3 linked regions of the Sphingobium yanoikuyae genome follow. The protein of the gene in region 2 binds, or shares a complex with, the protein of the main gene of each other region. Links are inferred from orthologs where the notes say so. Each region holds a gene or a part of one and is shown on either strand. Other genes may lie near its edges. The genes, in order: ccmC, U0025_RS13520 and ccmE.

Evidence for each region.
Region 1: the proteins of U0025_RS13520 (region 2) and ccmC are in contact, whole or in part, in a solved structure (PDB 8CE8), measured with the Escherichia coli proteins. The link is inferred for Sphingobium yanoikuyae from one-to-one orthologs.
Region 3: the proteins of U0025_RS13520 (region 2) and ccmE are in contact, whole or in part, in a solved structure (PDB 8CE8), measured with the Escherichia coli proteins. The link is inferred for Sphingobium yanoikuyae from one-to-one orthologs.

Annotation. Positions count from the first base shown.
Region 1 is NZ_CP139979.1:2,243,376-2,253,538, forward strand. The notes cover bases 1-2,997. They hold ccmC (heme ABC transporter permease CcmC), read right to left. Parts: upstream 1,862-2,997; coding sequence 1,139-1,861; downstream 1-1,138. Other genes in these bases: U0025_RS10265 (heme lyase CcmF/NrfE family subunit), read right to left, coding at 1-565; ccmE (cytochrome c maturation protein CcmE), read right to left, coding at 562-1,008; ccmD (heme exporter protein CcmD), read right to left, coding at 1,005-1,136; purF (amidophosphoribosyltransferase), read left to right, coding at 2,064-2,997. Outside these bases: more of purF, read left to right, coding at 2,998-3,524; U0025_RS10290 (SDR family NAD(P)-dependent oxidoreductase), read left to right, coding at 3,621-4,337; U0025_RS10295 (SAM-dependent methyltransferase), read right to left, coding at 4,334-5,602; U0025_RS10300 (cryptochrome/photolyase family protein), read right to left, coding at 5,640-7,016; U0025_RS10305 (RNA pyrophosphohydrolase), read left to right, coding at 7,206-7,691; U0025_RS10310 (DUF481 domain-containing protein), read left to right, coding at 7,733-8,632; U0025_RS10315 (hydrolase), read left to right, coding at 8,674-9,891; U0025_RS10320 (arginine N-succinyltransferase), read left to right, coding at 9,908-10,163. UniProt on the Escherichia coli protein: Required for the export of heme to the periplasm for the biogenesis of c-type cytochromes.
Region 2 is NZ_CP139979.1:2,926,980-2,937,123, forward strand. Bases 2,600-5,577 are described here. They hold U0025_RS13520 (heme exporter protein CcmB), read left to right. Parts: upstream 2,600-3,753; coding sequence 3,754-4,401; downstream 4,402-5,577. Other genes in these bases: U0025_RS13505 (4a-hydroxytetrahydrobiopterin dehydratase), read right to left, coding at 2,600-2,701; U0025_RS13510 (metallopeptidase family protein), read left to right, coding at 2,742-3,149; ccmA (heme ABC exporter ATP-binding protein CcmA), read left to right, coding at 3,146-3,763; U0025_RS13525 (patatin-like phospholipase family protein), read left to right, coding at 4,509-5,543; U0025_RS13530 (GntP family permease), read left to right, coding at 5,536-5,577. Also shown: U0025_RS13495 (hypothetical protein), read right to left, coding at 1-924; U0025_RS13500 (threonine aldolase family protein), read right to left, coding at 1,163-2,209; more of U0025_RS13505, read right to left, coding at 2,411-2,599; more of U0025_RS13530, read left to right, coding at 5,578-6,996; U0025_RS13535 (DMT family transporter), read left to right, coding at 7,042-7,944; U0025_RS13540 (cupin-like domain-containing protein), read left to right, coding at 8,017-8,991; U0025_RS13545 (chorismate mutase), read right to left, coding at 9,144-9,422; U0025_RS13550 (polyprenyl synthetase family protein), read left to right, coding at 9,584-10,144. UniProt on the Escherichia coli protein: Required for the export of heme to the periplasm for the biogenesis of c-type cytochromes.
Region 3 is NZ_CP139979.1:2,235,495-2,245,588, reverse strand. What follows is about bases 1-2,928. They hold ccmE (cytochrome c maturation protein CcmE), read left to right. Parts: upstream 1-1,205; coding sequence 1,206-1,652; downstream 1,653-2,928. Other genes in these bases: U0025_RS10265 (heme lyase CcmF/NrfE family subunit), read left to right, coding at 1,649-2,928; ccmD (heme exporter protein CcmD), read left to right, coding at 1,078-1,209; ccmC (heme ABC transporter permease CcmC), read left to right, coding at 353-1,075; purF (amidophosphoribosyltransferase), read right to left, coding at 1-150. Also shown: more of U0025_RS10265, read left to right, coding at 2,929-3,577; U0025_RS10260 (redoxin family protein), read left to right, coding at 3,574-4,101; U0025_RS10255 (cytochrome c-type biogenesis protein), read left to right, coding at 4,101-4,511; U0025_RS10250 (tetratricopeptide repeat protein), read left to right, coding at 4,508-5,149; U0025_RS10245 (potassium transporter Kup), read left to right, coding at 5,283-7,205; U0025_RS10240 (PA0069 family radical SAM protein), read right to left, coding at 7,213-8,280; U0025_RS10235 (YbjN domain-containing protein), read left to right, coding at 8,367-8,879; moaB (molybdenum cofactor biosynthesis protein B), read right to left, coding at 8,940-9,467; U0025_RS10225 (lytic transglycosylase domain-containing protein), read right to left, coding at 9,467-10,094. UniProt on the Escherichia coli protein: Heme chaperone required for the biogenesis of c-type cytochromes. Transiently binds heme delivered by CcmC and transfers the heme to apo-cytochromes in a process facilitated by CcmF and CcmH.

The sequences.
Region 1 (10,163 bases), 690 kb from region 2 along the record:
AGGAGAAGGCGACCGACAGACCGACATAGCCGAGATAGAGCGTCGGCGGATGGAAGGCGAGGCCGGGATCCTGCAGCAACGGGTTGAGCCCCTGCCCGTCCGCCGGTGCCGGGGAAATGCGGGCGAAGGGATTGGAGGAGAAGAGCAGGAAGGCATAGAAGCCCAGGCTGATCGCCGCCTGCGCACCCAATGTTGCCATATGCGCGTCACGCTTCAACGCCCGCTCGAACAGCGCCACGGCCGCGCCGGCGACGCCCATCACCGTGACCCACAGCAGCATCGACCCTTCATGATTGCCCCAGGTTCCGGCGAACTTGTAGAGCCAGGGCTTGGCCGAATGGCTGTTGGTCGCCACCAGCAGCACCGACATGTCGGACCGCAGGAACAGGCTGATCAGCGCGACAAAGGCAGCGGCCGTCAGCACGCCCTGCAAAATAGCGACGGGTCGAACGGCGCCCAGCACCTCGCCCTTGCCGCCCGCCAGCCCCATGCCGACCAGAAACAGCTGGAGCAGCGCGAGGACCGCGGCAAACCACAGGGCGGCGAGACCGGCTTCGGCGATCATGGCGCGGCCTTCATCTCATGCGTGGTTTCATTATAGGTCATGCCGTCCAGTTCGCGCGGCATGTAGCGTTCGTCATGCTTGGCCAGCAAATTGGTCGCGACGAACCGCCCCTGCCGGTCGAAAGCGCCCTCCGCCACGACACCGCTGCCTTCCTTGAACAGGTCGGGCGCGATGCCGCTGAAGGTCGCCGGCACGGTCGCCTTGCCGTCGGTCACGTCGAAATTGATCGTTACGCCATCGGCCGCACGCTTGAGGCTGCCCTTCACCACCATGCCGCCCAGACGGATCGCCTTGCCGGGTTCCACACCCTTGGTCTTCACGTCGTTGGGCGCATAGAAATAGGCCGCCTCGTCCTTCAGCGCCGATACGGCGAGCAGCCCGGCGCCGATGATCGCCACCAGCGCCGCGAGCGCCAGGATCAGCCGTTGATGCTTGGCCTTCATGTCCGGTCAGACAGTCGTTCGGCCTGACGTTCCGCCGATCGCATCGCGCGCCAGCTGGCGATGGTGACGATCGCCGTGCCTACGGCCGTCACGGCATAGGCGGCGATCACGAAAGCCCATTGGTTCATCTCTACCCTCTTGTCAGGCGCTGCATCCGCGCCTCGACCTTATTTTGTGCCAATATTGCCCGCATCCGCATCAGCACGATCGCCGCGAACAACAAGGTGAAACCGAACAGCGTCAGGCCGAGTGGCCAGAGCAACGATCCGTCGATGCTCGATCCCCGCATCGTGATGCTGGGCCCCTGGTGCAAGCTGTTCCACCAGACCACGGAACGGTTGATGATCGGGATGTTGATCGCGCCGACCAGGCCGAAGATCGCCGTCACCGGGCTGACCCCGCCTTGCCCCTGCCGCGCCGATGCGTTGGCCAGAGCGATATAGCCGAGATAAAGGAAGAGCAGGACCAGCATGGAGGTCATGCGCCCGTCCCATTCCCACCAGGCGCCCCAGGTCGGCCGGCCCCAGATCGAACCGGTCATCAGGCAGATGGCGGTGAACAACGCGCCCGGCGCCGCGATCGCGCGTCCGGCCACGGAAGCCAGCGGATGGCGCCACACCAGTTGCATCAGCCCGGACACGGCAATGCCGGTCCAGCCAGCCATGCCCAGCCACGCGGCCGGCACATGTATATAGAGTATGCGCACCGTATCGCCCTGCAGATAATCCGCCGGCGTCAGGAACAGGCCCGAAGCGCAGCCGGCCAGCAGCAGCACGAGGCCGGGCCAGAACAGCCAGCCCGTCATCGGACGAGCGATCTTCAGGAAGCGGGCGGGATTGGCAAAACGGTGCATGAGTACAGGTTTCTTAGCGACACCCGAACGCCAACGCCAGTGGCCGTTTAGCCCATGGAAAAGCCGGCAAAACGCAGCGTTGCCACGATTGGCCACGCTTTTTTGTTACAGGCAGGCGACAAATCGACCGGGAAGGACTATATGCGCGCGAAAGGTCGCCCCAGAGGGGTGGTCAGGAACGGCAATGGACCCGCTCACACCCATGATTACGACGAATCCTTTCGACGACGACAAGTTGCGCGAAGAATGCGGCATTTTTGGCGTATCTGGCGCAGAAACCGCGTCCGCGATGGTAGCGCTCGGCCTTCACGCCCTGCAGCATCGCGGCCAGGAAGCGGCAGGCATCACCAGCTGGGACGGGCATGATTTCCATACCCATCGCGCCATGGGTCATGTCGCCGGCAATTTCGACCGCGACGAGGTGATTCGGGGCCTTCCCGGCGACACAGCCTGCGGCCATGTCCGTTACTCGACTACCGGCGAGACCTCGCTGCGCAACGTCCAGCCGCTCTATGCCGAACTCAATTCCGGCGGTTTCGCGGTTGCCCATAACGGCAATATCTCCAACGCGATGAAGGTCCGCCGCGAACTGATCCGCCGCGGCTCCATCTTCCAGTCGACCTCGGACACCGAAGTCATCATCCATCTGGTCGCTACGTCCAATTATCGCACCCTGCTCGACAAGTTCATCGACGCGCTCAAGCAGATCGAAGGCGCTTATTCGCTGATCGTGATGACCCCCGAGGGCATGATCGCCTGCCGCGATCCGCTCGGCATCCGCCCGCTGGTGATGGGCAAGCTGGGCGATTCGACCATCTTCGCTTCGGAAACCGTCGCGCTCGACGTGGTCGGCGCCGACTATGTCCGCTCGATCGATCCGGGCGAACTCGTCATCGTCACAAAGGATGGCGAAATGCGCTCGATCCGCCCGTTCGGCGAAGTGCATCCGCGTCCGTGCATCTTTGAGCATGTCTATTTCAGCCGCCCCGATTCGATCATCGACAATTCCAGCGTCTATTCGGTCCGCAAGGCGATCGGCGCGCAGCTGGCGATCGAAAATCCGGTCGAGGCCGACTATGTCATCCCGGTGCCCGACAGCGGTGTGCCGGCCGCCATCGGCTATGCGCAGGAATCGGGCATCCCGTTCGAACTGGGCATCATCCGTTCGCACTATATCGGCCGCACCTTCATCCAGCCGGGCGACAAGGTCCGCCACCTGGGCGTCAAGCTGAAGCATAATGCCAACCGCGCCCTCATCCAGGGCAAGCGCATCGTGCTGATCGACGACTCGATCGTGCGCGGCACCACCTCGCTGAAGATCGTGCAGATGATGCGCGAAGCGGGCGCCGCCGAAGTGCATATGCGCATCGCCTCGCCGCCGACCAAGCATAGCTGCTTCTATGGCGTCGATACGCCCGAGCGCACGAAGCTGCTGGCGCACAAGCTGGACATTGGCGGCATGCAGGACTTCATCCACGCCGACAGCCTGGCCTTCATCTCGATCGACGGCCTGTACAAGGCGCTGGGCGAGGCGAAGCGCGCCGACATCCGTCCGCAATATTGCGACGCCTGTTTCACCGGCGACTATCCGACCAAGCTCACCGACCAGGATGAAGCCGTGGTCGAAAACCAGTTCGAACTGCTGGCAGAACGGGTCTCCTGATCCACGGGCAAGGCCCGACCGGGCGGGGTCGCACGACCCCGCCCTTTCCTTTTCCCACGACGACACCCGGCATCGGTCGGGGCGAACGGAGAGCCGATGTCTGATACCTTGCCGCTGTTCGGAAAACTTGCGCTCGTCACCGGCGCCAGCCGGGGCATCGGCGCCGCGACGGCAGAGGCACTGGCCGCAGCCGGCGCCCATGTGATCCTGACCGCGCGCACCAGCGGCGGACTGGAAGAGGTGGAAGACCGCATTCACCAGGCCGGCGGCAGCGCCACCATCGCGCCGCTCGACCTGATCGACGGCGAAAGCATCGGCCGCCTGGCCCAGGCCATTTCGGGCCGCTGGAAGGCACTGGACATCCTTGTCCTCAACGCAGCGACGCTCGGGTCGCTGGCATCGGTTCCGGCGATTGATGCCAAGGAATTTGCCCGGCTGCTGATGCTCAACATCGCTGCGCCCCAGGCGCTGATCGCCGCCTTCGATCCGATGCTGCGGGCCAGCGCCGACGCGCGGGTGATCGCGCTGACATCCTCGGTCGGCGCCACGCCGCGCGCCTATTGGGGCGCCTATGGCGCGTCCAAGGCGGCACTCGAAACGCTGGTCGGCGCCTATGGCGAGGAGGTGAAGAACATCTCCGCCATCCGCACCCATATCGTCGATCCCGGCGCCACCCGCACCGCGATGCGCGCCCGCGCCTTCCCCGGCGAGGATCCGGCAACGCTCAAGGGGCCGGAGACGGTCGCCAGGGCCATCCATGATCTGGCGCTGAGCGATGCGCCGAACGGCCATCGCCTGCGCGTCGAGGGTTAAGCGGCCGGCTTTGCCAGCGTGACCTGGGCGACATCAATGGTCCCGCCCCGGAAACCGCCTTCGCAATACATCAGATAATAGCGCCACAAGCCGACGAAATGCTGGTCGAAACTGGCCGGCAACCGTCCCTCGTCGATCGCCCGATCGAACCGCTCGCGCCAGCGGCGCAGCGTTTCGGCATAATGACCGCCGAAATGGCGCGCGTCGCGCCATTCCAGCCCCCGCTCCTGCGCCAAGGCCCGAAAACGACTTTCGGATATCAGCATGCCGCCGGGGAAGATGTAGGTCTGGATGAAATCGGCGCCGCGCACATAATGATCGAAGATCGCATCGTCGATCAAAATATACTGGATCGCGGCGCGCCCGCCGGGCTTCAGCAGGCGCGCAACCGCATCCAGATAGTCGGGCCAATAATGCTGGCCGACCGCCTCCACCATTTCCACGCTGGCAATGGCGTCATATTGGCCCTGCGCGTCGCGATAGTCGGTCAGGTGGATCTGCGCGCCGGATCCCAGCCGATCGCGCGCATAATCAGCCTGCTCGACCGACAGGGTCAGCCCGTCATATCGGATGGCGCAGCGCTCCATCGCCTGTTCGGCGAGGCCGCCCCAGCCGCATCCGATTTCCAGCAGCGCCTGTCCGTCGCGCAGGTCCAGCCGTTCCAGCAGGGCATCTACCTTGCGCTGCTGCGCCCGTTCCAGACTTTCGATCCGATCCTCAGGATTGAGGAACAAGGCACTGGAATAATTCATATTCCTGTCCAGCCATAGGCTGTAGAAGTCATTGCCCAGATCATAATGGAAGGCGATGTTCCGACGCGAGCCGTTACGGTTGTTCCGCCGCGCCCAGTGCAGCAACCGTCCTGCCCAGCGGGCCGGCCCATGAGGCCGGGCAACGCGGCCCAGCGATACCGCATTGGCCATGAACAGCGCGAACAGCGGCACCGGATCGGCACTGCGCCACTCGCCCGCCGCCCAGGCGCGATACCAGCCCGCCGAGCCACCCATCGCCAGTCGCACCAAGGCGCGCCAGTCGACCAAGTCCACAACACAGTCGAACCCTGGCGCCCGCCCGCCCAGCAGCCGGCGCGTGCCGTCCGGCAAAGTGGCGTCCAGCGAGCCCTGCTCCAGTCCCAGGTCGATCCGATCGAGCATGCGATGGAAAAGCGGCGCGAACAGGCGCGCGCGCCATCCCGGCGTCCGGTCTGCCGGCGGTCGCCGGATCGACAATGCGGCCTTGCCGCGACGGGGGTCGACTGCATTCATCGGGCCTCTTTCTGCCCCATGCCGCGCGTCGCTGCAATCACCCCTTCATCTGGCGATAGGCCGCCAGCGCGCGCTCGCGACCCTCGCGATGGCCAATCCGCTTTTCGGGATAGGATGATGGCCTAACCCCATGAAAATCCGGATCATGGATGACGCGATCGTCCAGATGCGCCAGTTCCGGCACCCATTGGCGGATATAGTCGGCGGCATCGAACTTGTCCGACTGGGTCAGCGGCGCCATGATCCGGGTGAAGAGATTGGCATCGACGCCGCTGCCCGCCACCCACTGCCAGTTGACGCTGTTATTGGCATAATCCGCGTCGACCAGCGTGTCCCAGAACCAGCGCGCGCCATGGCGCCAGTCGATCAGCAGATGCTTGATGAGGAAACTGGCCGCGATCATCCGCACCCGATTGTGCATCCAGCCCGTCTGCCAGAGCTGGCGCATGCCGGCATCGACGATCGGATAGCCGGTTTGCCCTCGTTTCCACGCGGTCCAGTCGCCCCGCGCCTCGCGCAGATCCCGCCAGTGCATCGCATCGAAGGCCGGCTGGGCATTTTCCGATCCATAGGTCGGCAGGGCCGAGACCTGATTATGCGCGTAATCACGCCAGATCAGTTCCTTGAGATAGACGGTCGCGTCCCCCGGCGCCTGCGCCACCCGATGCCAGACCTTGGCGGGCGAAATTTCCCCGAAATGGAGATGCGGGGACAGGCGGGACGTTCCCTCCTGCGACGGCAGATCGCGCGCGACCGCATAGTCGCCGACCTCGCCCAGAAAACTGTCGAGATAGCGCTTTGCCCCTTCTTCGCCCGGTGACCAGTCGGCAGGGAAGCCGCTCGCCCAGTCCGGATCGCGCGGCAGCAGCGTCCAATCCTCCAGCCTGTCGCTAACCGGCCAGTGCGATGGCGCCGCGATCCGCTGCGGCGCTGGCTGTGGTGGCGCGGGTGGCATGTGCAGCATCACCGCGCGGAAAAAGGGCGTGTAGATGCGATAGGGCGTCCCGCCACCCGTCCGCACCGCCTCCACTGGCAATAGCAGTCCGCCGTCATGAAGCCGCAAGTCGATCTGCCTTGCGACCGCCTTTTCAGCATTGCGCCACCAGGGCTCATGATGGCGGATGGCATGCACGACCTGCGCACCACTTTCCTCGGCCACCTGCGCCAGAACATCGGCGCAGCGTCCGCGCCGCAGGATCAATCGCGAGCCCTTGGTCCCCAGTCGCTCGTCCAGGCTGGCAAGGCTGTGATGCAGCCACCAGCGCGACGCACCACCCATCGCCCATTGGCGCGGGCTTTCATCGTCAAGGATATAGAGCGGAATGACCGGGCCGGCCTGCGCGGCAGCGGCAAGCGCCGCCTGATCCGAGAGGCGCAGATCCTGGCGGAACCAGATTATGGTGGGGGATGGCATGATCGCCAAATGCCTGCCTAGTCCCCCGGTTCCAAATGAATTTTCCGCGCCCTTCCGGGAGATGACCTGCAAATCCGATGAATGTCGATTCGGCCAATGGACGCGCGCATCGCCGCCGCCTATTCTGGAACCCAATACACTAGCCATGGGTCGCCAACCGGCCATGGCTGCAGCGATGCAGGGGAAGACATGGCGTCGATGCCAGATAATGCAGAACTGAATTACCGGCCGTGCGTCGGGATCATGCTGGTCAACATGGCGGGCAAGGTCTTCGTGGGTCAGCGCCTCGATAATGTCGTGGAAGCCTGGCAGATGCCGCAGGGCGGGATCGACGAGGGCGAAGACGCCAAGGCGGCGGCGCTGCGTGAGCTGGGCGAAGAGACCGGCATCACGCCCGAACATGTCGAGATCATCGCCAAGAGCCGCGACGAGCATTTCTACGACCTGCCGCCCGAACTGATCGGCAAGCTGTGGGGCGGCAAATATCGCGGCCAGCGCCAGATCTGGTTCCTCGCCCGCTTCCTGGGCAAGGACAGCCATATCGACATCCAGACCAAGCATCCCGAGTTCCGGGAATGGAAATGGGCAGCGCCCGAAACGCTGCCGGAACTGATCGTGCCGTTCAAGCGCAAGCTTTACCGCGACATATTGCAGGAATTCCACGACTTGATCTGATGGGGGCTTAAAATCCCCGGTCGGTTCGCTATGACAGCGGGATGCGTCACTGTCTGGCTATCCTGCCCTTCCTCTTTGCCACCCAGGCGTGGGCCAATGCGCCCGCGCTGCTGCCGCCGTCCGTCCGCGAAATGCTGGAGGCGGCGATTGCCAATGGCAATGAGACGGAAATCGCGACCGTCGCCAAGATCGCCAAGCAGACCAATCCGCAATCGGCCGACCAGATCCAGCAGATGGTCAACAGCTGGAAGGAACGGACCAAGGCGACCCATGACACGGTGATTCGCGAAGCGCGCTTCACCGAATTATGGACCGGCAAGCTGGAGGCCGGCGGCTTCCGCTCGACCGGTTCGACGAGCGAAATCGGCATCAGCGCCGCGGCGCAGGTCAAGCGCGAAGGGCTGGAGTGGAGCCATAAGCTTAGCGCCACGGTCGATTATCGCCGCGCCAATGGCGTCACCTCGCGCGAACGCTACACCGCCAGCTATGAGCCGCGCTATCAGTTCGATCCGCGCGGATTCGCCTATGGCCTGACCCAGTTCGAACGCGATCCCTCGATCGGCTATGACGAGCGCTACACCGCCTCGGCCGGTATCGGTTACAAGGTGATCGTCAGCAAGCCGATCGACCTGTCGCTCGATGTTGGCCCGTCCGTCCGTCATGCCAAATATGTGATCGGGCCGCGCGAAACCAAGCTCGGCGCGCGTGCATCGATGGACCTGGCCTGGCGCCTGGCGCCCAATGTCACCTTCAAGCAGACCGCTGCAGGTTATGCGGAAACTGACGTATTTTCAGTCAATTCCCTGACACAGTTGCAAACCAAGGTGAGCACGCGCCTGTCCGCTGGCCTCTCCTATACGGTGCAGTATGAGTCGGAGACCCTGCTGTCCGCGCGCGACTTCGACACGCTCAGCCGCCTGACCCTCAGCTACGATTTCTGATCGGGGTGGAGCAGGCGCCCGCGCTCTGATAGACCTCCGGGATGAACGGCATCCACCCGCCCGTAACTGCCCCTGAAACCGCCCTGCTGGAACAGGCCGCCGCCGCGCCGATGCTGGCACAGGTCGAGGCATGGGCCAGCATCAACAGCGGATCGCGCAACCTGACCGGGCTCGCCGCCATGGCTGCCACGCTCGCCGACGCCTTTTCGGTGCTGCCGGGCGAGGTAGACTTGATCGACCCCGATCCGGTCGAAACCGTGGCGCCCGATGGGGGGATATCGGTGATCCGTCATGGTCAGCATCTTCGCCTGACCGTCCGCCCCGATGCGCCGGTCCAGCTGCTGCTGACGGGCCATATGGATACGGTCTTCCCGGCCGACCATCCATTTCAGACGCTTCGCTGGCTAGAACCCGGCGTCCTTAACGGCCCCGGCGTCGCCGACATGAAGGGCGGCATCGCCGTCATGCTCGCCGCCCTGACGGCAATCGAGCATAGCGAGGCGACCCGGACGCTCGGCTATCAAGTCGTGATCAACAGCGACGAGGAAGTCGGCAGCCCCTCCTCCGCCGCCCTGCTCCGTCAGGCCGCAGCCGGCAAGCGCGCCGCCTTCACCTATGAACCCGCCCTGCCCGATGGGACGCTGGCCGGCGCGCGGGCGGGCAGCGGCAATTTCTCGATCATCGTCACCGGCCTCAGTGCCCATGCCGGTCGCAATCCCGACGATGGCCGCAATGCCCTGCTCGCGGCCGCCGACCTTGCCCTGCGGCTGAAGGCTGGCAGCGGCAGCGGCTTTTCCTGCAATCCCGCCAAGATCGACGGCGGCAGCCCCAATAATGTCGTGCCCGACCATGCCGTGCTGCGAGTCAATTTCCGCCCGCGCACGCCGGACGATGAAATCGCAGCCCGCGCCTTGCTGGATCAGGCCATGGCCGATGTCGCCCGCGACCATGGCGTCAGCCTGCATCTCCATGGCGGCTTTGGTCGCCCACCCAAGCCCATGGATGCCAAGGCCGAGCGCCTGTTCGGCCTGGTCAGGCGCTGCGGCACGGACCTCGGCCTCGACATCGGCTGGCGCGACACCGGCGGCGTGTGCGACGGCAACAATATCGCGGCCTGCGGCGTCCCGGTGGTCGACACCATGGGCGTGCGCGGCGGCAGCATCCATAGCGATGCCGAATTTCTGATCAGCGACAGCCTGGCCGAACGCGCGCAACTGTCCGCTCTGGCGCTGCTGCGGATCGCCCAAGGACAATATTGAGAGAGAGGACCGCCTTTTGAGTTTCTACATGCGCACCGCGCGAGCGGACGACCTGCAGACCCTGTATGAAATGGCGAAGCTGACCGGCGGTGGCTTTACCAACCTGCCGCCCGATCGCGCCGCCCTGACCGCCAAGCTGGAACGCACCGAACAGGCGCTCAGCCGGCAGGATGGCGGGATCAAGGATGATCTGATCGTCTTGGTGCTGGTCAATGCGCAGACCGGCCAGGTGCGCGGCACCTGCCAGATTTTCAGCACGGTGGGGCAGAGTT
Region 2 (10,144 bases):
ATGCGCGCCATGACATGTCCCCGGCTGAGATCCGCGTGATCCTCGCGCACCACCCTGGCCACCCGGCCCTGCAGCCCCGCCGCGTCCGCCAGCCCCGCCGCCGGTCAGGATGTCTCCTGCGGTGAAGATGTCGGTCACCGCGGCCGGGCCGATGACATAGACCGCGCCGCCATCGCCACCATTGGCCCCCGCGCCGCCATTGCCCCCTGGGCCACCACGCCCGCCGTCACCCCCATCACCCGCTCCTCGTCGGCAATCCCCAAACGGTCCAGCCCTGCCATCACGCCCACCGCCGCCGTCACCGCCGGCTCCACCGCTGCCGCCCGCACCACCGGCGCCACCCGGCACACCACGAAAATCGATGTTCATGCGTACCTGACTGAGCGGGCTCCCCGTGGCCGTCGCCTCCAGCCGGCCGGCCACGATATAGAGATCGGGCACCCGTGCTGTCGCGCCCGGTCCGCCATTGGTGCCGCGTCCCCCCGGCCGTCCCGACTCACCGTCAGAGCCGCGACGATTGCCACGGGCACCGTGTGTACCGGTCTGTCCCGCCTGGCCCTTCGGTCCGGCCAGCAGCGCGGTGTTCCGCCGGATGCCTAGCAAGGACTGTGGGTCCTCGATCCGCATCCGCTTGGCGAACAGCAGCACCCAGGGATGCTGGCCGGTAAACTCGATCGTGCCATCAGGCTTGAAGATCAGTTCGTCGACCGCCAACGTCTGGCCCGGCACCTTCTCGACGCCCCGTATCTGCAGGATTTCCGACACCGAATAGGCCCGGCCGATCGCAGCGCGCACCTCCGGCGGCAGCGCGGCCAGATCGGCAGTCTCGATCGCCGCCCGCGCTTCGGCCATCGGTGCCGCCTCCTGCGCCTGCCCCGGCAGCGGCGCCATGACACCCAGCATCAACCATCCGATCCTCTTCATGACAGCCTCCGTCCACGCACCGGCCCCTGTGCCGGCGGCGCGATGAAGGCCCGGATCAGTGCCTCTTTTCAATTGGCTGGACCAGGCAAGATCATCCGCTTTGGAGCATCCTCAACGGATCATCCCGCTATCCGACCCCGCCGCATGATGACATTTCGATATCACAACAAGCACATGGACGGATGCGCACCGGCGCCAGCCCACCCATGGCCTTGCGCCTATTCGGATCAGCTTGTGGTCAGGCGGCGACCGCCAGGCAGGCTTCCCTGATGTCGCGGGCCAGTTCATCGACCCGCTCCACCTGCGCATCCCAAGCGAACATGAATCGCGCGCCGCCACCAATGAAGGTGTAGAAGCGCCAGCCACGCGCGCGCAGCGCGTCCAGCACCGGCACGGGGGCCGACAGGAACAGCGCATTGGCCTCCACCGGGAAGATCGGGCTGACATCGGGCAGGTCGGCGATCGCCGCCGCCAGCCGGCGCGCGCAATCATTGCCGTGGCGGGCGTTGCGCAGCCAGGCGCCGCTTTCCAGCAGGCCGATCCAGGGCGCCGACAGGAAGCGCATCTTCGACGCCAGCTGCCCCGCCTGCTTGCAGCGATAGTCGAAATCCTGCGCCAGCGCGCGGTCGAAGAAGAGCACCGCCTCGCCCACGGCCATGCCATTCTTGGTGCCGCCAAAGCAGAGCACGTCGACGCCCGCCTTCCAGCTGATCTCCGCCGGCTCGCACCCCAGGCTGGCGCAGGCATGGGCGAAGCGCGCGCCGTCCATGTGCAGTTTCAGCCCCAGTTCGCGGCACACGGCAGAAATCGCGCGCACTTCCTCGACCGTGTAGACAAGACCGGTCTCGGTCGGCTGGGTGATGGTGACGACGCGCGGCTTGGGGAAATGGATGTCGGAGCGGCTGGTCGCCAGTTGCCGGATCGCGTCGGGCGTCAGCTTGCCATCGACCGAGGGCGCGGCCAGCAGCTTCGACCCGTTGGAAAAGAATTCGGGCGCGCCGCATTCGTCGGTCTCGACATGGGCGGCCGCCGAACAGATGACGCTATGATAGGACTGGCACAGTGCCGCGAGCGCCAGCGAATTGGCGGCGGTGCCGTTGAAGACGAAGAAGACCTCCGCATCGCCGCCGAACAGGGTCCGGAAATTGTCCGCCGCGCGCTGCGTCCATTCATCCTCGCCATAGGCCGTCGCCGATCCGCTGTTCGCCGCGAGCATCGCGTCGAGCGCCTCGGGGCAGGCCCCGGCATAATTGTCGCTGGCAAATTGCTGTGTGGAAATGGGCACGTCATGCTTCCGTCTGCTGGTGTGTGACCAAGCATCGGATCAACGTCGTCGTGGCTGCATGTCCCGTTGGATTGCCGGTCCGGCCACATCCCCCTCTTTCGAAAGGCACCACCTTGCTCGGGGAGCAGGTTGGTGTCGGACGTTGGCCCGACTCTTGATGTTGCCGGGGCGATTATCGGCCGGGCGATGCCGCGTCAAGCGTCAGCGCAGCAGCGCCTCTATCCCCTTCGCCAGATCGATGTCTCGTTGCGACAGGCCGCCGGCATCATGGGTGGTGAGCGTGATTTCGACCCGGTTATAGACGTTCGACCATTCGGGATGATGGTCGGCCTTTTCCGCCAGCAGCGCGACCCGCGTCATGAAGCCGAAGGCGGCGACGAAGTCGGGAAAGGTGAAGCTGCGCGCGATCCCGTCCGGTTCGGCGACCGCCGTCCATTCGGGCAAATCCGCCAGCGCGATCGCCCGTTCCGTTTCGTTCAGTCTGGCAAGCATTTCTCTATCCTGCGTTATTTCTTTCGCCTATGTGACAGCCATGCCTGACACTGGTCAATCGTTCCGCTTCGCCCCTACCCCACAGGAAATCGAGACACTCGCGCTGGAGGCCCTGAGCCGCCTGCCCGAGCCCTTCCGTTCCTATCTCTCCAATGTCGTGATGCTGGTCGAGGATTTCGCCGACGCCGACATATTGAAGGAGATGGAGATTGACGATCCGTTCGGCCTGACCGGCCTCTATAGCGGCCGTCCCTTCGGGCAGGAGGCGCAGACCGGCGACCTGCCGCCGACCGTGCATCTTTTCCGCCGCCCGCTGCTCGACGAATGGGTCGAAACCGGCGTGCCGCTCGAAGCGCTCATCACCCATGTCGTGGTGCATGAGATCGGCCATCATTTCGGCCTGTCGGACATCGACATGCATGTGCTGGAGGATATGGTCGCCCCATGAGCGGCGCGGCGCTGCGCCTGTCGGGCCTGGCCTGTCTGCGCGGCGGACGCCTGCTCTTTGCCGGCGTCGACCTGGTGCTGGCGGCTGGCGGCAGCGCCTTGCTGCACGGCGCCAACGGCATCGGCAAGTCGAGCCTGCTGCGCCAGTGCGCCGGACTGCTGCCCATTTATGCCGGGACGATCGACCGCCAGGGCAGCGTCGCGCTGGCCGACGAGCGACTGGCGCTCGACATGGAATTGCCGCTCCACCGCGCACTCGGCTTCTGGGCACGGCTCGACCGAGTGGATGCGGCCGCGCTCGACCGCGCGCTCCACGCCATGGCGCTCGCCCCCTTGCGCGACGTGCCGGTGCGCATGCTGTCCACCGGCCAGCGCAAGCGCGCCATGCTCGCCCGCGTGATCGCCAGCGGCGCGGATATCTGGCTGCTCGACGAACCGGCCAATGGCCTGGACGATGCGTCGGTCGCGCTGCTTGGCGCGGCGGTGGCGGACCATCTGGCGGCCGGCGGCATCGTCGTCGCCGCCTCGCACCAACCATTGCCGCTGACCGATCCGGTGCGGATCGAGATGGCCGCCCATGTGCCGGACCCGGCGCAGGAGGCATCATGCGACTGATCGCCCTGCTCGTCGGCCGTGACCTGGGACAGGCCTGGCGCTCGGCCGGGCTGTGGCTGCCGGTCGCCTTCCTGCTGCTGGTCGCCAGCCTCTATCCCTTTGCGGTCGGCCCCGATGCCGCCCTGCTCGCCCGCACCGGTGGCGGCATGTTGTGGATCGCGGCGCTGCTCGCCAGCCTGCTGCCGGTCGACCGGCTGGTCGCGCCCGATCGCGACGCCGGCATCCTGGACCAGATCGCGCTGCGCGGCATCAGCGAGGAGATGGTGGTGATCGCCCGGCTGATCGCCCATTGGCTGGGTTTCGGCCCGCCGTTGATGATCGCCGCCCTGCCCGCCGCCGCGCTGCTGAAGCTGGACGGCGCCACGATCCTGACGCTGGAGGCCGGGCTGCTGATCGGTACGCCCGCGCTGGCCGCGCTTGGCCTGCTGGTGGCGACCCTGACCGCCGGGCTGCGCTCGTCGGGGGCTCTGGCGGGCCTGCTCGCCCTGCCGCTGGCGGTGCCGTTGCTGATCTTTGGCGCAGGCACGCTGGGCGACGGCAGCGGCGCCGCGTTCAAATTCCTCGGCGCCGCCTCGCTGCTGCTGGTCGCGATCACGCCGATCGCGGGCGGCGCAGCGATCCGCGCGGGTCGGGAATGAGGTTTGTGCAACGCGCAAGGCGTTGACATTGGCGGGCCGCAATGGTCCCATGCTGCGTCGCAACAAGCTCCGACAGCGGGCCATGCCCGCCAAGCGCGAGGTGCCCGATGCCCGATCCGACTGCCGCACCGCAAAGCCGCCTGATCGACCTGGCCCTGCAGGGTGGCGGCGCCCATGGCGCCTTCACCTGGGGCGTGCTCGACCGCCTGCTGGAGGAACCCTGGTTGCGGATCGACGGCATATCGGGCACGTCGGCCGGGGCGATGAACGCGGCCGTGCTGGCCAGCGGCTATGCCCATGGTGGCGCGCCGGGTGCCCGCCGCGCCCTCACCCGTTTCTGGAGCAAGGTGTCGGACGGGGCGATGTTCAGTCCGTTCCGCCGCAGCCCGCTCGACATAGCGCTCGGCCGCTGGACGCTCGATTATTCGCCGCTCTATGTCGGCATGGACCTGATGGCGCGGCTCTGCTCGCCCTATGATCTCAATCCGGGCGGCTTCAATCCGCTGACCGACATCCTCAACGAATGCGTCGATTTCGACCATCTCGCCGCCAGCCCGATCCGCCTGTTCATCACCGCGACCAGCGTGCGCACCGGCCAGGCCCGCGTGTTCCGCAATGCCGAGATCACCCCCGACGTGCTGCTCGCCTCCGCCTGCCTGCCCACCATGTTCCACGCGGTCGAAATCGATGGCGAGGCCTATTGGGACGGCGGCTATTCGGGCAATCCGACGCTGACGCCGCTGGTGCGCGATTGCGATTCCGACGATACCATCCTGATCCAGGTGAACCCGGTCGAGCGCGCCACCGACCTCTACGCCGCGCGCGACATTGCCAGCCGGTTGAACGAGATTTCCTTCAACGCCGTGCTGTTGCAGGAAATCCGGATGATGGCGCTGCTGCGCCAGGTCGCCGATCCCGGCCATGGCGAGGGCGAGAAATGGGCGAAGATGCGTATCCACCGCATCGCCAGCGCCGACATGCTGCAATTCGGCCATTCGTCCAAGCTGAACGCCGAATGGGCTTTCCTGTGGAAGCTCAAGAAGATCGGGCGCAAGGCGGCGGACGATTTCCTGAAGGATCATGGCCAGGCGATCGGCCGGGAATCGACGCTCGATATCGACGCGCTGCTCGCCCATGTCTGAGGCATTGAGCTTCCTCGGCATATTGGTCGCGCTCGGCGCGCTGATCGCCATGGCCTATCGCGGCTGGAGCGTGCTGTTCCTCGCCCCGGCGCTGGCGATGATCGCCGCCAGCTTTTCGGGCTATCCGATGCTGGCGAGCTGGACCCAGATATTCATGGTCGCCGCCGCCGGCTTCCTGGCCCAATTCTTCCCGCTGTTCCTGCTCGGCGCGATCTTCGCCAAGCTGATGAACGACAGCGGATCAGTGCGCACCATTGCCGATGCCATGATCGGCTGGCTGGGGTCCGGCCGCGCGATCATGGCGGTGGTGCTGGCCGGCGCGATCCTGACCTATGGCGGGGTCAGCCTGTTCGTTGCCTTCTTCGTGCTGGTGCCGATGGCGCAGGCGCTGTTCCGCGCCGGCGATATCCCCCGGCGGCTGGTGCCGGCGACCATCATCCTGGGCACATCGACCTTCACCATGACCGCCCTGCCCGGCACGCCGGCGATCCAGAATGTCATTCCCATGCCCTTCTTCGGCACCTCCATCTATGCGGCGCCGGGCCTGGGCCTGATCGCCGCGGTCATCATGCTGGCGGTGGGCCTGGGCTGGCTGCTGCGAGCACAGACGGCCGCCGCCGCCCGGCTGGAGGGCTATGACCCGAGCCTCTCCCCCGCCGCGCCGGTCGACAGCGCGCGCATGCGCGAGCATACGACGACGGCCTCCACCTTCGACCCCGCAGAGATGGACAAGGGCGCGCCCACCGACGACCGCCCCTCGCTCGCCATCGCCTTCCTGCCGATCGGGGTGATGATCGGCTGCAACCTCATCCTCTCGCTCTGGCTGTTCCCGACCTGGGACGCGCCCTTCCTGGCGGAGCCGCTGTGGGGCAGCACCAGCCTGGGCGCGGTTGCGGGCATATGGTCGGTGACGGCCGCGCTGATGATCGCGACGCTCGCCATCATCCTGTGCAACCGGGGCCGCCTCGTCAGCCTGCGCGACAGCATCGATTCGGGCGCCAACGCCGCCGTGCTGCCAATCATCAGCGTGGCGAGCCTGGTCGGCTTCGGCGCGGTGATCGCCGCGCTGCCCGCCTTCCACATGATCCGCGACTGGGTGCTGGGCATGGGCGGCGGGCCGCTGGTGTCGCTGGCGGTGGCGACCAACCTGCTCGCCGCGCTCACCGGATCGGCATCGGGCGGGCTCACCATCGCGCTGGAGGCGCTGGGGCCGACCTATATGGACATCGCCGCGCGAACCGGCACCGACCCCGCCATCATGCACCGTGTGGCGGTGATCGGGTCCGGCACGCTCGACATATTGCCGCATAATGGCGCGATCGTGACGCTGCTGGCGCTGAGCGGCGTTACCCACCGCGAATCCTATCTGGATATCGCCATGGCCGGCATCGTCAGCTCGCTTGCAGCACTGGTCGCCGTCATCCTGATCGGATCGACGATCGGCAGCTTCTGATCCCTTCGCCCCTTGGCCGGGTCGACAGGGGCGCGCGCATCGGCCATGGGCTGCGCCATGTTCGGCATTATCGCATCCCTGTTGTTCGTCCTGATCTGGTCCACCGGTTTCATCGTCGCCCGCGCGATGGTGCCCCATGGCGCGCCCGAGCTGATCCTGGCCGCGCGCCTGTGCCTGACGGCGCTGCTGCTGGGCGCGCTGGCACTGCATGGCCGCCAGCCCTGGCCGCGCGGCCGGCAATTGGGGCTGCATCTGGCGGCAGGCGCAATGCTGCATGGCCTTTACCTGACGCTCAGCTGGTGGGCGGTCAGCCATGGCATGCCGGCCGGCATCATGTCGCTGCTGGGCGCGACCCAGCCGCTGATGGTCGCGGTCGCCAGCGTCGCGATCCTGGGCGAGCGCTTGCCCGCGCGCGCCTGGAGCGGCCTTGCCATTGCCATCCTGGGCGTCGGCTGCGTGCTGATGCCGGCGATCGCCAAATCAGGTGCGGGCGCGATCACCCTGATCCCCGCCGTTGCCGGCATCGTCGCGGTGCTGGCGATGACCGGCGGCACGCTGATCCAGCGCGGCACGATCGGCGGCGATCCGATCTGGGTGTCGGGCGCGGTGCAGAATGCCGGCGGCGCACTGGTGGCGATCGCCGCCACCCTGATCGTGGGCGAATGGCGCTGGGACAATAGCCCGATGCTGTGGATCGGCCTCAGCTGGTCGGTGCTGGGCCTGTCGGCGGCCGGCCTGTCGCTGCTGGTCTGGCTGGTGCGCACCCAGGGACCGACGCGCATGTCGATGCTGCTGCTGCTGGTGCCGCCGCTCGCCGCGGTCGAGGCCTGGCTGCTGTTCGGCGAGAAGCTCGGCCCGGTGCAGATCGCCGGCTTCGCACTGGCGCTGGGCGGCGTGCTGCTCGGCCGGTCGCAGCCGAAACGGACCGAGGTGGTGGAGCCGGCCTGAACCGCCACCGCGCCGTCACAGGTTCGTCACATCCTGCAACATGGCGGTCATGATCGCGCGCTAGGGCGGGTCATGAGCAAATCCGGCCGCACCCCGCCGCTTCCCTCGATCCTGTCGCAGGCAGCGGACATGCAGATGCAGATGACCCTGCGCCAGGTCGGCTTTGGCGCGCCGTCCGCCAATGCCATGCCCCATGTGCCGCCCAAGCCCGCGCCAGCGCCGCGCGACGACAGCGCGCTCGCGCTCAAGCGGCGCGACTGGTTGTTGAACGTCATGGAACAGCAGCGCGCCCTGTCCCCCTATGCCTCCGGCCTGCTGACCGCCGACGCCCTGTCGGGCGAGGACTTCCTGCATAATTTCTATGCGCCCGGCCGCCCGGTCCTGATCAAGAGGGCGATGGAAGGCTGGCCCGCCCGCGCAAAATGGACGCCGGACTATCTGGCCGATGCCGTTGGCGCGGCGGAAATCGAATATCAGGGCGGCCGGGCACAGGCCGCCGACTATGAGCTGGCCAAGGACCGGCACAAGCGCCGCGCGCCCTTTCGCCAGTTCATCGACCTGGTGCGCGACGGCGGCAATGATGCCTATCTGACCGCCTATAACAGCGCAGCGAACGGCCCGGCCCTCGCGCCGCTGCAGGCCGACCTTGGCCATCCCGACACCTATCTGGCGCCGACGCCCGGCATGCTCTGGATAGGCGGCGCGGGCGCGTTCACCCCGCTCCATTTCGACCTCACCAACAATCTGCTGGCGCAGGTGACCGGCACCAAGCATGTCATCCTGGTGCCGCCGTCGCAAACCCATCGGCTGGCGCATAACCGCCATGTCTTCAGCGATGTCGGCGACCTGACCGATCCGGCGCGGCTGGATCAATACCCGCGCGCCCGCGACGTGCTGCGCTACGAAGTGCGCCTGACGCCGGGCGACCTGCTCTTCATCCCGATCGGCTGGTGGCATCAGGTCCGGTCGGAAAGCTTCTCGACCATGCTGACCTACACGCATTTCCACTGGCCCAATGCGGGCCATGAAAATTATCCAGCGGGTTAGAGCGTTGTCTGGAGAATGTGCTGCCGCACATTCTGCCGCACCGGCCCGCTCCCTCACCCGGCCACCCTCAAGATACTGCCGTTGGGTGGCCGGGTGGGGGAGCGGGCTGGAACCGCCTCAAAAATGCGCTCTTTCGCGCATTTTTTTTAAAATCAGCCCTCGCGCAGCCGCTCATGATGGCGGATCACCTCGTCGATGATGAAGCGCAGGAATTTCTCGGTGAAGTCGGGATCGAGATTGGCGTCGAGCGCGAGCTGGCGCAGGCGCGAAATCTGGCGTTCCTCCCGGCCCGGATCGGCCGGCGGCAGGTCGTGGGTCGCCTTATACTCGCCGACCGCCTGGGTGACCTTGAACCGCTCCGCCAGCATGAAGACGAGCGCCGCGTCGATATTGTCGATGCTCTCGCGATAGCGCTTCAAAGTCTCGTCCACCTGGCATTCTCCACAGCGGCATCGCGGCGGGAAAGGGCGTGGCTTTTCCGTTACTGCGATGCGTCAATCAATCGTCCGGCGCGCTTTTTGCGCCATTGCGCCGCGCAGGCAAGCTATTCCCGCTTGCCATCTGCTTTTTGCCCCGCCAGAGGACGCTTGTCATGACTGCATCCTCCCCCGGCAACGTCCACCCGATCGGCCGCACCAGCGCCCCTTCGCTCGCTCCCATCATGGCGCTCGTCGCCGATGGCATGAACCAGGTGAACAGCGTGATCCTGGACCGGATGCAGTCGCGCATCCCGCTGATCCCGGAACTGGCCGGCCATCTGATCGCCGGCGGCGGCAAGCGGCTGCGGCCGATGCTGACGCTCGCCTGCGCCGACCTGGTCGGCTATGCCGGATCGCGCCATTACAAGCTGGCCGCATCGGTCGAGTTCATCCACACCGCCACGCTGCTGCATGACGATGTCGTCGACGGATCGGGCCTGCGCCGTGGCCGCAAGACCGCCAACATCATCTGGGGCAACAGCGCCTCCGTGCTGGTCGGCGACTTCCTCTTCTCGCGCTCGTTCGAGCTGATGGTCGAGGCCGAGTCGCTCAAGGTGCTGAAGATTCTGTCGGGCGCATCGGCGATCATCGCCGAGGGCGAGGTCAACCAGCTGACCGCCCAGCGCAAGATCGACACCAGCGAAGAACAATATCTGGACATCATCGGCGCCAAG
Region 3 (10,094 bases), 690 kb from region 2 along the record:
GCTGGTGATGCCTGCCGCTTCCTGGCCGCGATGCTGCAGGGCGTGAAGGCCGAGCGCTACCATCGCGGACGCGGTTTCTGCGCCAGATACGCCAAAAATGCCGCATTCTTCGCGCAACTTGTCGTCGTCGAAAGGATTCGTCGTAATCATGGGTGTGAGCGGGTCCATTGCCGTTCCTGACCACCCCTCTGGGGCGACCTTTCGCGCGCATATAGTCCTTCCCGGTCGATTTGTCGCCTGCCTGTAACAAAAAAGCGTGGCCAATCGTGGCAACGCTGCGTTTTGCCGGCTTTTCCATGGGCTAAACGGCCACTGGCGTTGGCGTTCGGGTGTCGCTAAGAAACCTGTACTCATGCACCGTTTTGCCAATCCCGCCCGCTTCCTGAAGATCGCTCGTCCGATGACGGGCTGGCTGTTCTGGCCCGGCCTCGTGCTGCTGCTGGCCGGCTGCGCTTCGGGCCTGTTCCTGACGCCGGCGGATTATCTGCAGGGCGATACGGTGCGCATACTCTATATACATGTGCCGGCCGCGTGGCTGGGCATGGCTGGCTGGACCGGCATTGCCGTGTCCGGGCTGATGCAACTGGTGTGGCGCCATCCGCTGGCTTCCGTGGCCGGACGCGCGATCGCGGCGCCGGGCGCGTTGTTCACCGCCATCTGCCTGATGACCGGTTCGATCTGGGGCCGGCCGACCTGGGGCGCCTGGTGGGAATGGGACGGGCGCATGACCTCCATGCTGGTCCTGCTCTTCCTTTATCTCGGCTATATCGCTCTGGCCAACGCATCGGCGCGGCAGGGGCAAGGCGGGGTCAGCCCGGTGACGGCGATCTTCGGCCTGGTCGGCGCGATCAACATCCCGATCATCAACCGTTCCGTGGTCTGGTGGAACAGCTTGCACCAGGGGCCCAGCATCACGATGCGGGGATCGAGCATCGACGGATCGTTGCTCTGGCCACTCGGCCTGACGCTGTTCGGTTTCACCTTGTTGTTCGCGGCGATCGTGCTGATGCGGATGCGGGCAATATTGGCACAAAATAAGGTCGAGGCGCGGATGCAGCGCCTGACAAGAGGGTAGAGATGAACCAATGGGCTTTCGTGATCGCCGCCTATGCCGTGACGGCCGTAGGCACGGCGATCGTCACCATCGCCAGCTGGCGCGCGATGCGATCGGCGGAACGTCAGGCCGAACGACTGTCTGACCGGACATGAAGGCCAAGCATCAACGGCTGATCCTGGCGCTCGCGGCGCTGGTGGCGATCATCGGCGCCGGGCTGCTCGCCGTATCGGCGCTGAAGGACGAGGCGGCCTATTTCTATGCGCCCAACGACGTGAAGACCAAGGGTGTGGAACCCGGCAAGGCGATCCGTCTGGGCGGCATGGTGGTGAAGGGCAGCCTCAAGCGTGCGGCCGATGGCGTAACGATCAATTTCGACGTGACCGACGGCAAGGCGACCGTGCCGGCGACCTTCAGCGGCATCGCGCCCGACCTGTTCAAGGAAGGCAGCGGTGTCGTGGCGGAGGGCGCTTTCGACCGGCAGGGGCGGTTCGTCGCGACCAATTTGCTGGCCAAGCATGACGAACGCTACATGCCGCGCGAACTGGACGGCATGACCTATAATGAAACCACGCATGAGATGAAGGCCGCGCCATGATCGCCGAAGCCGGTCTCGCCGCCCTGTGGTTTGCCGCGGTCCTCGCGCTGCTCCAGCTGTTTCTGGTCGGCATGGGGCTGGCGGGCGGCAAGGGCGAGGTGCTGGGCGCCGTTCGACCCGTCGCTATTTTGCAGGGCGTGCTGACGGCCGCTGCCTTTGTCGCGCTGATCAGCCTGTTCCTGCGGTCCGACATGTCGGTGCTGCTGGTGGCGACCAACAGCCATTCGGCCAAGCCCTGGCTCTACAAGTTCGCCGGAACCTGGGGCAATCATGAAGGGTCGATGCTGCTGTGGGTCACGGTGATGGGCGTCGCCGGCGCGGCCGTGGCGCTGTTCGAGCGGGCGTTGAAGCGTGACGCGCATATGGCAACATTGGGTGCGCAGGCGGCGATCAGCCTGGGCTTCTATGCCTTCCTGCTCTTCTCCTCCAATCCCTTCGCCCGCATTTCCCCGGCACCGGCGGACGGGCAGGGGCTCAACCCGTTGCTGCAGGATCCCGGCCTCGCCTTCCATCCGCCGACGCTCTATCTCGGCTATGTCGGTCTGTCGGTCGCCTTCTCCTTCGCGGTCGGGGCCTTGCTGACGCGGCAGGTGGATGCGGCGTTCGCACGCGCCATGCGGCCCTGGGTGCTGGCCGCCTGGGTGATGCTGACGCTTGGCATCACGGCGGGCAGCTATTGGGCCTATTATGAGCTGGGCTGGGGCGGCTGGTGGTTCTGGGATCCGGTCGAAAATGCGTCGCTGATGCCCTGGCTGGCGGCGACCGCACTGCTGCACAGCGTGACCGTGCTCGCGACCCGCGACGCGCTGCGCGCCTGGACGGTGATGCTGGCCGTCGTCGCCTTCTCCATGTCGATGGTCGGCACTTTCCTGGTCCGGTCGGGCATATTGACCAGCGTCCATGCCTTCGCCGTCGATCCCGAGCGTGGCAGCTTCATCCTGGCCTTGCTGGCACTCTATATTGGCGGAGCCTTGGCCCTGTTCGGCTGGCGGATCGGCACGGTGCGCGAGGGCGCGCCGTTCGAACTGGTCAGCCGCGAAACCTTCCTGGTGGTCAACAACCTGTTACTCTCGGTGATCCTCGGGCTGGTGCTGATCGGCACGCTTTACCCGCTGATGACCGAAGCATTCGGGCACAAGGTGTCGGTTGGCGCGCCCTATTTCGATCGCATTGCCGGGCCGATCGCGCTCATCCTGCTGATCGTGATGGCGGCGGGGCCGCTCACCCGCTGGCGCCGGGATCAGGCACGCGCCGTGGCCGGGCGGATGCTCATTCCGGCGGCGGTCGCACTGGCGGCCGTGGTGCTGGTCGGTGCGCTGGCCTGGGGGCGGATCGGCCTGTTGCCCTATTGCGGGCTGGTGGTGGCGCTGGCCGTCGGCGTAGGATCGCTCGCGCCGCTGTGGAAGCGCAACCTGCGCCGCACGCCGCTCTTCACCTATGGCATGGTGATCGCCCATCTGGGCTGTGCCGTCAGCCTGGCGGGCATGGCCTGCGATTCGGCGTTCACGGTCGAGAAGCTGGTGGCAGTCCGACCGGGCGACAGCATCGAGACGGCCGGCTGGACGCTGCGCTTCCAGCGTATCCTGCCACTTGCCGGCGACAATTGGACGGCTTTGCAGGCGGACGTCATTGCGGAGCGCAGCGGCCGGGCGGTGGTGATCCATCCGCAGTCGCGCTTCTTCGCCTCGCCGCCGACGACCACGACCGAGGCGGCCCTGCTGACCCGGTGGAATGGCCAGCTCTATGTCGTGCTGGGGCAGGAAGCCGATGCCGGCCGCTGGCAGATGCGGATCTGGTGGAAGCCGTTCGTGACGCTGATCTGGCTGGGCGGCATCATGATCGCGCTGGGCGGTCTGCTGGCGCTGGTCGGGCGAGAGCGGCGCGGCTGGCTGATGAAATGGCGGGCGCGGAGGGTAATGGCATGAGGAAGCTGCTAATCTGGCTACCGCTTGTCCTGTTCCTCGGCTTCTTCGCGCTGTTCGCCACCGGCCTGTTCAAGCCGGATGACCGTGTCATCACCTCCAAGCTGATCGGCCAGGCTTTGCCGGCCTTCACCCTGCCGGCTGCCGCCAGCGATCGGCCGGCGCTTGCCAGCACGCAACTGGCGGATGGCAAGCCGCGTTTGCTCAATATCTTTGCCAGCTGGTGTATTCCCTGCGCGGCGGAGGCGCCGCAACTGATGGCGCTCAAGCAGGCTGGGGTGGAAATCGATGCGATTGCAATCCGTGATGCCCGGCCCGATGTCGACGCCTTCCTGGCGCGCAACGGCAATCCCTATGGCCGGATCGGCCTGGATGCGCGCAGTGGCGTGCAGATCGCGCTGGGCTCGTCGGGCGTGCCGGAAACCTTCGTGATCGATGGCAAGGGCAGGATTGCCTATCAGCATATTGGCGACATCCGCGCCGATGACGTGCCGATGCTGCTGCAACGGCTGAAGGACGCGCAATGATGCGGGGGCTGCTTTCTCTTCTCCTGTTGATGCTGACAGCGCCGGTTCAGGCGCAGACCGCTCTGCCGCCCGCGCCCTATGCCGACCGGCAGCTTGATGACCCGGTGCTGGAGCGCAAGGCGAAGGCGCTGATGGAAACCATCCGCTGCCTTACCTGCCAGAGCCAGTCGATCGCCGATTCGAACGCCAGCATGGCGGGCGACATGCGCTCCGAGATACGCGAGCGGATCAGGGCGGGGGAGGAGCCGGAGCATATCAGGCGCTGGCTGATCGAGCGCTATGGCGACTGGGTGAGCTATGAGCCGACGACCGCGCCGATCCTCTGGCCGCTCTGGGCGGCGCCGATCGTGTTGCTTGCATTAGGGCTGTTGTTGATGCGCGGACGGATCAAGCGGAGGCCGCGGGCATGACGGGCTGGATCATCGCTTTCGGCATCGCCATCCTCGCCATGGCGGCGCTCTGCTTCATCGGGCGTATCCCGCGCGTGACGCGGGAGATCGTTGCCGCCGCTCTTCTGGTCGGCCTCGCGGGCTATGCCTGGCAGGGGCATCCCGGCCTTGCTGGCGCGCCGCGTCAGGTCGCGGCCGAGAAGGAAGCGCAGTTCGATGAGAAACTGGCGGAGCGACGCCGCAGTCTGGCGGAGCGCTATGGCCCGGCTGGCCAATGGCTGATCATGTCGGATTCCTACGGGCGGCGCGGCCTGACCAAGGAGGCGGCCAATATCCTGCTCTCCGGCCTCAAGCAGACGCCGGAAGACGCCAATCTGTGGCTGGGCATGGGCAATGCGCTGGTCGCGCATGCCGATGGCGTGGTCGCGCCAGCGGCGGACTATGCCTATCGCCAGGCGTTGCGGCTGGACCCGGAAGGGCCGGCGCCACGCTATTTCTATGGGCTTGCTTTGGCGCAAGCCGGGCAGTTGGACGCCGCGCGCAAACAATGGTTGCCGCTGGCGCAATCGGCGCCCGAAGGCAGCAAGATCAAGGCGGAACTGCAGGCCAATATCGCGCGTATCGATGCTATGCTGGCGATGGATGCGGCTTCGCGATGATCCGCATCGGGGCGATCATTGCGTGAACCCTGTGCCCATGGTAGGGGCCGGCGGTTTGCTGGGCTCCGTCCTTGGAATGAGAATTGCCCTGGCAAGGGTTGCGACATGATATTGATGATCGGGCATTTCCTTCATGGCTGATGACAGCGCGGTCGCCGTCCCCGAAGACGGCGAGCAGGAAGGGCATGGCCATGCCCGCCAGAAAGCCACGGCCAAGCTGGTCGTCGGCGCGATCGGCATCGTCTTCGGCGATATCGGCACCAGCCCGCTCTACGCCTTCCGCGAAACCTTTGCGGGGCACCATCATCTCGACCTCGATCCCGACCATATATTGGGCGTCATCAGCCTGATGTTCTGGTCGATGATGCTGGTCGTGACGCTCAAATATGTCAGCATCATCATGCGCGCCGACAACAAGGGCGAAGGCGGCAGCCTGGCCCTGCTGGCGCTGATCAACGGCCAGACCAAGACACAGCGCTGGTCGCGCGGCATCGTGCTGCTGGGCGTGTTCGCGACCGCCCTCTTCTACGGCGATTCGATGATCACGCCGGCGGTTTCCGTGCTGTCGGCGGTGGAAGGTCTGGCGGTCTACAACGCCAACCTGGCACCGGCGATCCTGCCGGTTGCGGTGCTGATCCTGCTCGGCCTGTTCTGGATCCAGGGTCTGGGGACCAACAAAGTCGCGACCCTGTTCGGCCCGATCATGCTGATCTATTTCGTGACGATCGCGTCGCTCGGCGTGCTCAGCATCGTCAAGACGCCGGGCATTCTCTACGCCTTCAATCCCTATTGGGCGGTCATGTTCTTCGCCACCGATCCGCTGCCCGCCTTCCTGGCGCTGGGCTCGGTCGTGCTGGCGGTGACGGGCGCCGAAGCGCTCTATGCCGATATGGGCCATTTCGGCCGCAGCCCGATCCGCGTGTCCTGGCTGATCTTCGTGCTGCCGGCGCTGATGCTCAACTATATGGGGCAGGGCGCGCTGCTCTTCCGGGAGGGCGCCGCGGCGCTGCACAGCCCCTTCTACAATCTCGCGCCGCAATGGATGCAGCTGCCGCTGATCGGCCTTGCCACGCTGGCGGCGATCATCGCGTCGCAGGCGGTGATATCCGGTGCCTTCTCGGTCACGCAGCAGGCGATCCAGCTCGGCTTCATGCCGCGTCTGCGGATCGAGCATACCAGCGCCTCGACGGCCGGCCAGATCTACATTCCCCTGATCAACTGGGGACTGATGGTGATGGTCATCCTGCTTGTGCTGGTGTTCAAGACCTCGTCCAACCTGACCGCAGCCTATGGCATTGCCGTCACCGGTGCGATGTTCATCGACAATGTGCTGCTGACCGTGGTGCTGTACCGCTTGTGGCACTGGAAATGGTATTATGCCGCGCCGCTGCTTGCCGTCTTCTACCTGGTCGATGGCGCCTATCTGGCGGCCAATCTGACCAAGGTACCCGACGGCGGCTGGTTCCCGCTGCTGATCGGCTTCGTCGTCTTCACCTTGCTCACCACCTGGTCGCGCGGGCGCCGGCTGGTGCAGGAACGGCTGCGCGAGGCAGCGATGCCGATCCCGGTATTCGTGGCTTCGGCCGCTAACAGTGCGGTGCGCGTGCCGGGCACCGCTGTCTTCATGACCTCGACGCCCGATGGCGTGCCGCATGCGCTGCTGCATAATCTCAAGCACAACAAGGTGCTGCATGAGCGGGTGATCCTGCTGACCGTCAAGATCAAGGATGTGCCGGTGGTCGAGGATGACGGCCGCTGCAAGCTGGAGGATCTGGGGCGCGGCTTCTTCCGTCTGGTGCTGCAATATGGCTTCATGCAGGAGCCGGATGTTCCGGCCGCGCTCAAGAATGTGACCGGCTGCGGCCAGGCGTTCAAGATGATGGACACCAGCTTCTTCCTGGCGCGCCAGACGCTGCTGCCTTCGGCCAATCCCGGTATGCCGCTGTGGCGCGAGAAGATCTTCGCCTGGATGCTCCGCAACGCGGAAAGCGCGATGGAGTTCTTCCGCCTGCCGACCAACCGCGTGGTTGAACTGGGCAGCCAGGTCGAGATTTGATCGACCTCTAGAAGAGCCGCATCTGCGCGCCCTCGGGCGGCCTGAACAGGTCGGTGCGGACGCTGATTCGCGCCTGCCCCAGATTGGCCTTGCGCCGTGCCTTGATGAAGCGGGTGCGGGTCAGGTCGGCCCAGACGCCCTGGCCGCGCATCCGGCTGCCGAAATCGGGATCATTGTCGCGGCCGCCGCGAATGTCGCGGATCATCGCCATTACCTTGGCGGCGCGATCGGGATAATGGGTTTCCAGCCAGGCGCGGAACAGCGGCGCGACCTCATGCGGCAGGCGGACGAGGATGTAGTTGACGTCCTGCGCGCCGGCCATGGCAAGTCGCGCCACCACCTGTTCGATCTCATGATCGTTGATCGCCGGGATGATCGGGGACATGTTGGCCGATACCGGCACGCCGGCTTCGGCCAGGCGATTGATCGCGGCGATCCGTCGTTCGGGATGGGGCGCGCGCGGCTCCAGCGTGCGCGCGACCTTGGGATCGAGCGAGGTTACCGAAATCATCACCGCGACCAGATTGTCGCGCGCCAGATCGGCCAGCAGGTCGATGTCGCGCAGGATGCGGTCGGACTTGGTGGTGATGAACACCGGATGGCGGCATTCCACCATCACCTCCAGCAATTGGCGCGTGACCTCCCAATCCTTCTCGATCGGCTGATAGGGGTCGGTATTCGTGCCCATGGCGATCGGTGAGACGCTGTAGTTCCGGTGCGACAATTCCTTGCGCAGCAATGTCGCTGCATCCGGCTTGGCGAACAGGCGCGTCTCGAAATCCAGTCCCGGCGACAGGTCATGATAGGCGTGGGTCGGCCGGGCAAAGCAATAGATGCAGCCATGCTCGCAGCCGGCATAGGCGTTGATCGACTGGGAGAAGGCGATGTCGGGCGACGCGTTGCGCGAGATGATCGTGCGGGGCGTGATCAGCGAAACGCTGGTGCGTAGCTTCTGGGCCGGTCCGTCGATTGCCTGCGCGGCGTCGAGCCAGTCGCCGTCCGCCTCGCGCGCGGCCAGGTTGAACCGGCTGCTTGCCTGGTTGTGCGTTGCGCCGCGTCCGGGGATGTTTGCCATCTGGGAATAAGAACATATCATGAACTTATTGACAAGGTCGCTTCCGACGCGTCATGGCTGCCCCCTTGAAAGCAGGGGGAAATATCATGCGTGCCTGGTGGCTTGTTCCGGCTCTGATGATGATGGCAGGCGCGGCCGATGCCGCGACGCCGACGACGGATTGTGCCGCAAATATGGTCTGCGCCAGCCGGCCACAGTCGGTGGTCGATGCGCTACAGGCGGCGGGCTACAAGGCGGCGCTGACCAAGAGCAAGTCGACCGGTAACCCGATGATCGAGAGCGCTGCCAGCGGCTATAATTTCACCATCTATTTCTATGGCTGCGAAGAAATGAAGGACTGCAACTCGTTGCAGTTCGGTATCAATTTCGCGGATGATGGCGGCAACACGGTCGAGCTGGCGAACAAGTGGAACCAGTCCAAGCGCTTCATCCAGATGTCGCTGGCCGACGACAAGACGCTGGACGTGTCTTATGATGTCAGCACGATCGGCGGTCTCAATCAGGAGAATTTTGCCGATGTGGTCGACTGGTGGTCAGTGATGCTCGGCGAACTCAGCAAATTCTTCAAGGAGAACCCGGCGCCCACGCTCAAGAAGTGAAGGGGAGCGGGCTGGAGCCGTAACGAAAAATCGCCCTTTTGCGATTTTTCAAACAGGCGTTTAGCGCTCGGTGAGGCGCGGCATCAGCTCGACGAAATTGCAGGGGCGGAACCGGCTGTCGAGTTGGCTGGCGAGAATGCCGTCCCATGCATCCCGCACCGCGCCGGTCGAGCCGGGCAGGGCGAAGATATAGGTGCCGCGCGCGACGCAGGCGGTGGCGCGCGACTGGATGGTCGATGTGCCGATCGACTGATAGCTGAGCCACCGGAACAGTTCGCCGAAACCGGGAATTTCCTTGTCCTGCACCTGGGCCAGTGCTTCGGGTGTGACATCCCGGCCGGTGACGCCGGTGCCACCAGTAGTCAGGATAACATCGACCTGCGGATCGTCGATCCAGGCGTGAAGGCGCGCGACGATGGCGCTGCGATCATCGGTGACGATCAGTCGGTCGGCCAGGACATGGCCCGCGCCGGTCAGGCGATCGACCAGCGTGTCGCCGGACCGGTCGTCGGCCAAGGTACGGGTGTCGGAAACGGTCAGGACGGCAATGCGGACGGGCAGGAAGGTCCGGCCCTCGTCGATCGGCATCAATCCGATCCGCCGGCAATCATCGCCCGGCCATCGGCCTTGCTGAGACGCACCAGCTTGACGCCCTTGGCATTGGGGAAGGTTGGCCACATGCCCTGCGCCATACCGGTCAGGCAATCCGCCTCGCCCTTTGCCTGGATCTGGTACATCCAATAGTTGCGCATGACGATGTTCACATAGGCGCGGGTTTCATAATAGGGCAGGGATTCGATGAAGAGCAGGGGATCGCCCTTGTCCTTCACCTCGCTGTTCCAGCGTTCGACCGGCAGCGGGCCGGCATTATAGGCGGCCATCACCTTGGGCAGCAGGCCGCCGGTTGCGCTCATGTCGCGGAGCGATTCCAGATAGCGCTGGCCATATTCCATGTTGGTGGACGGCACGAACAATTGCGATGCGTTGGAAAGGCCGACATCGCCGGCGGTTCCGGGGCGCACCTGCATCAGGCCGCGGGCGCCGGCGCTGGAGACGACGTCCGAACGGAAGCCGGATTCCTGCAGCGTATGGGCGTAGATCAGCGACGGGTCGACACGCCAGCCGCCGTCCGGCCGCCAGGCCGGCGCCGGGAAGCGGGCGAAGCTGTCGGGCTGCTTGCCGGCCGGGCCATTATGGGCGAGCCAGAGCTGGGTT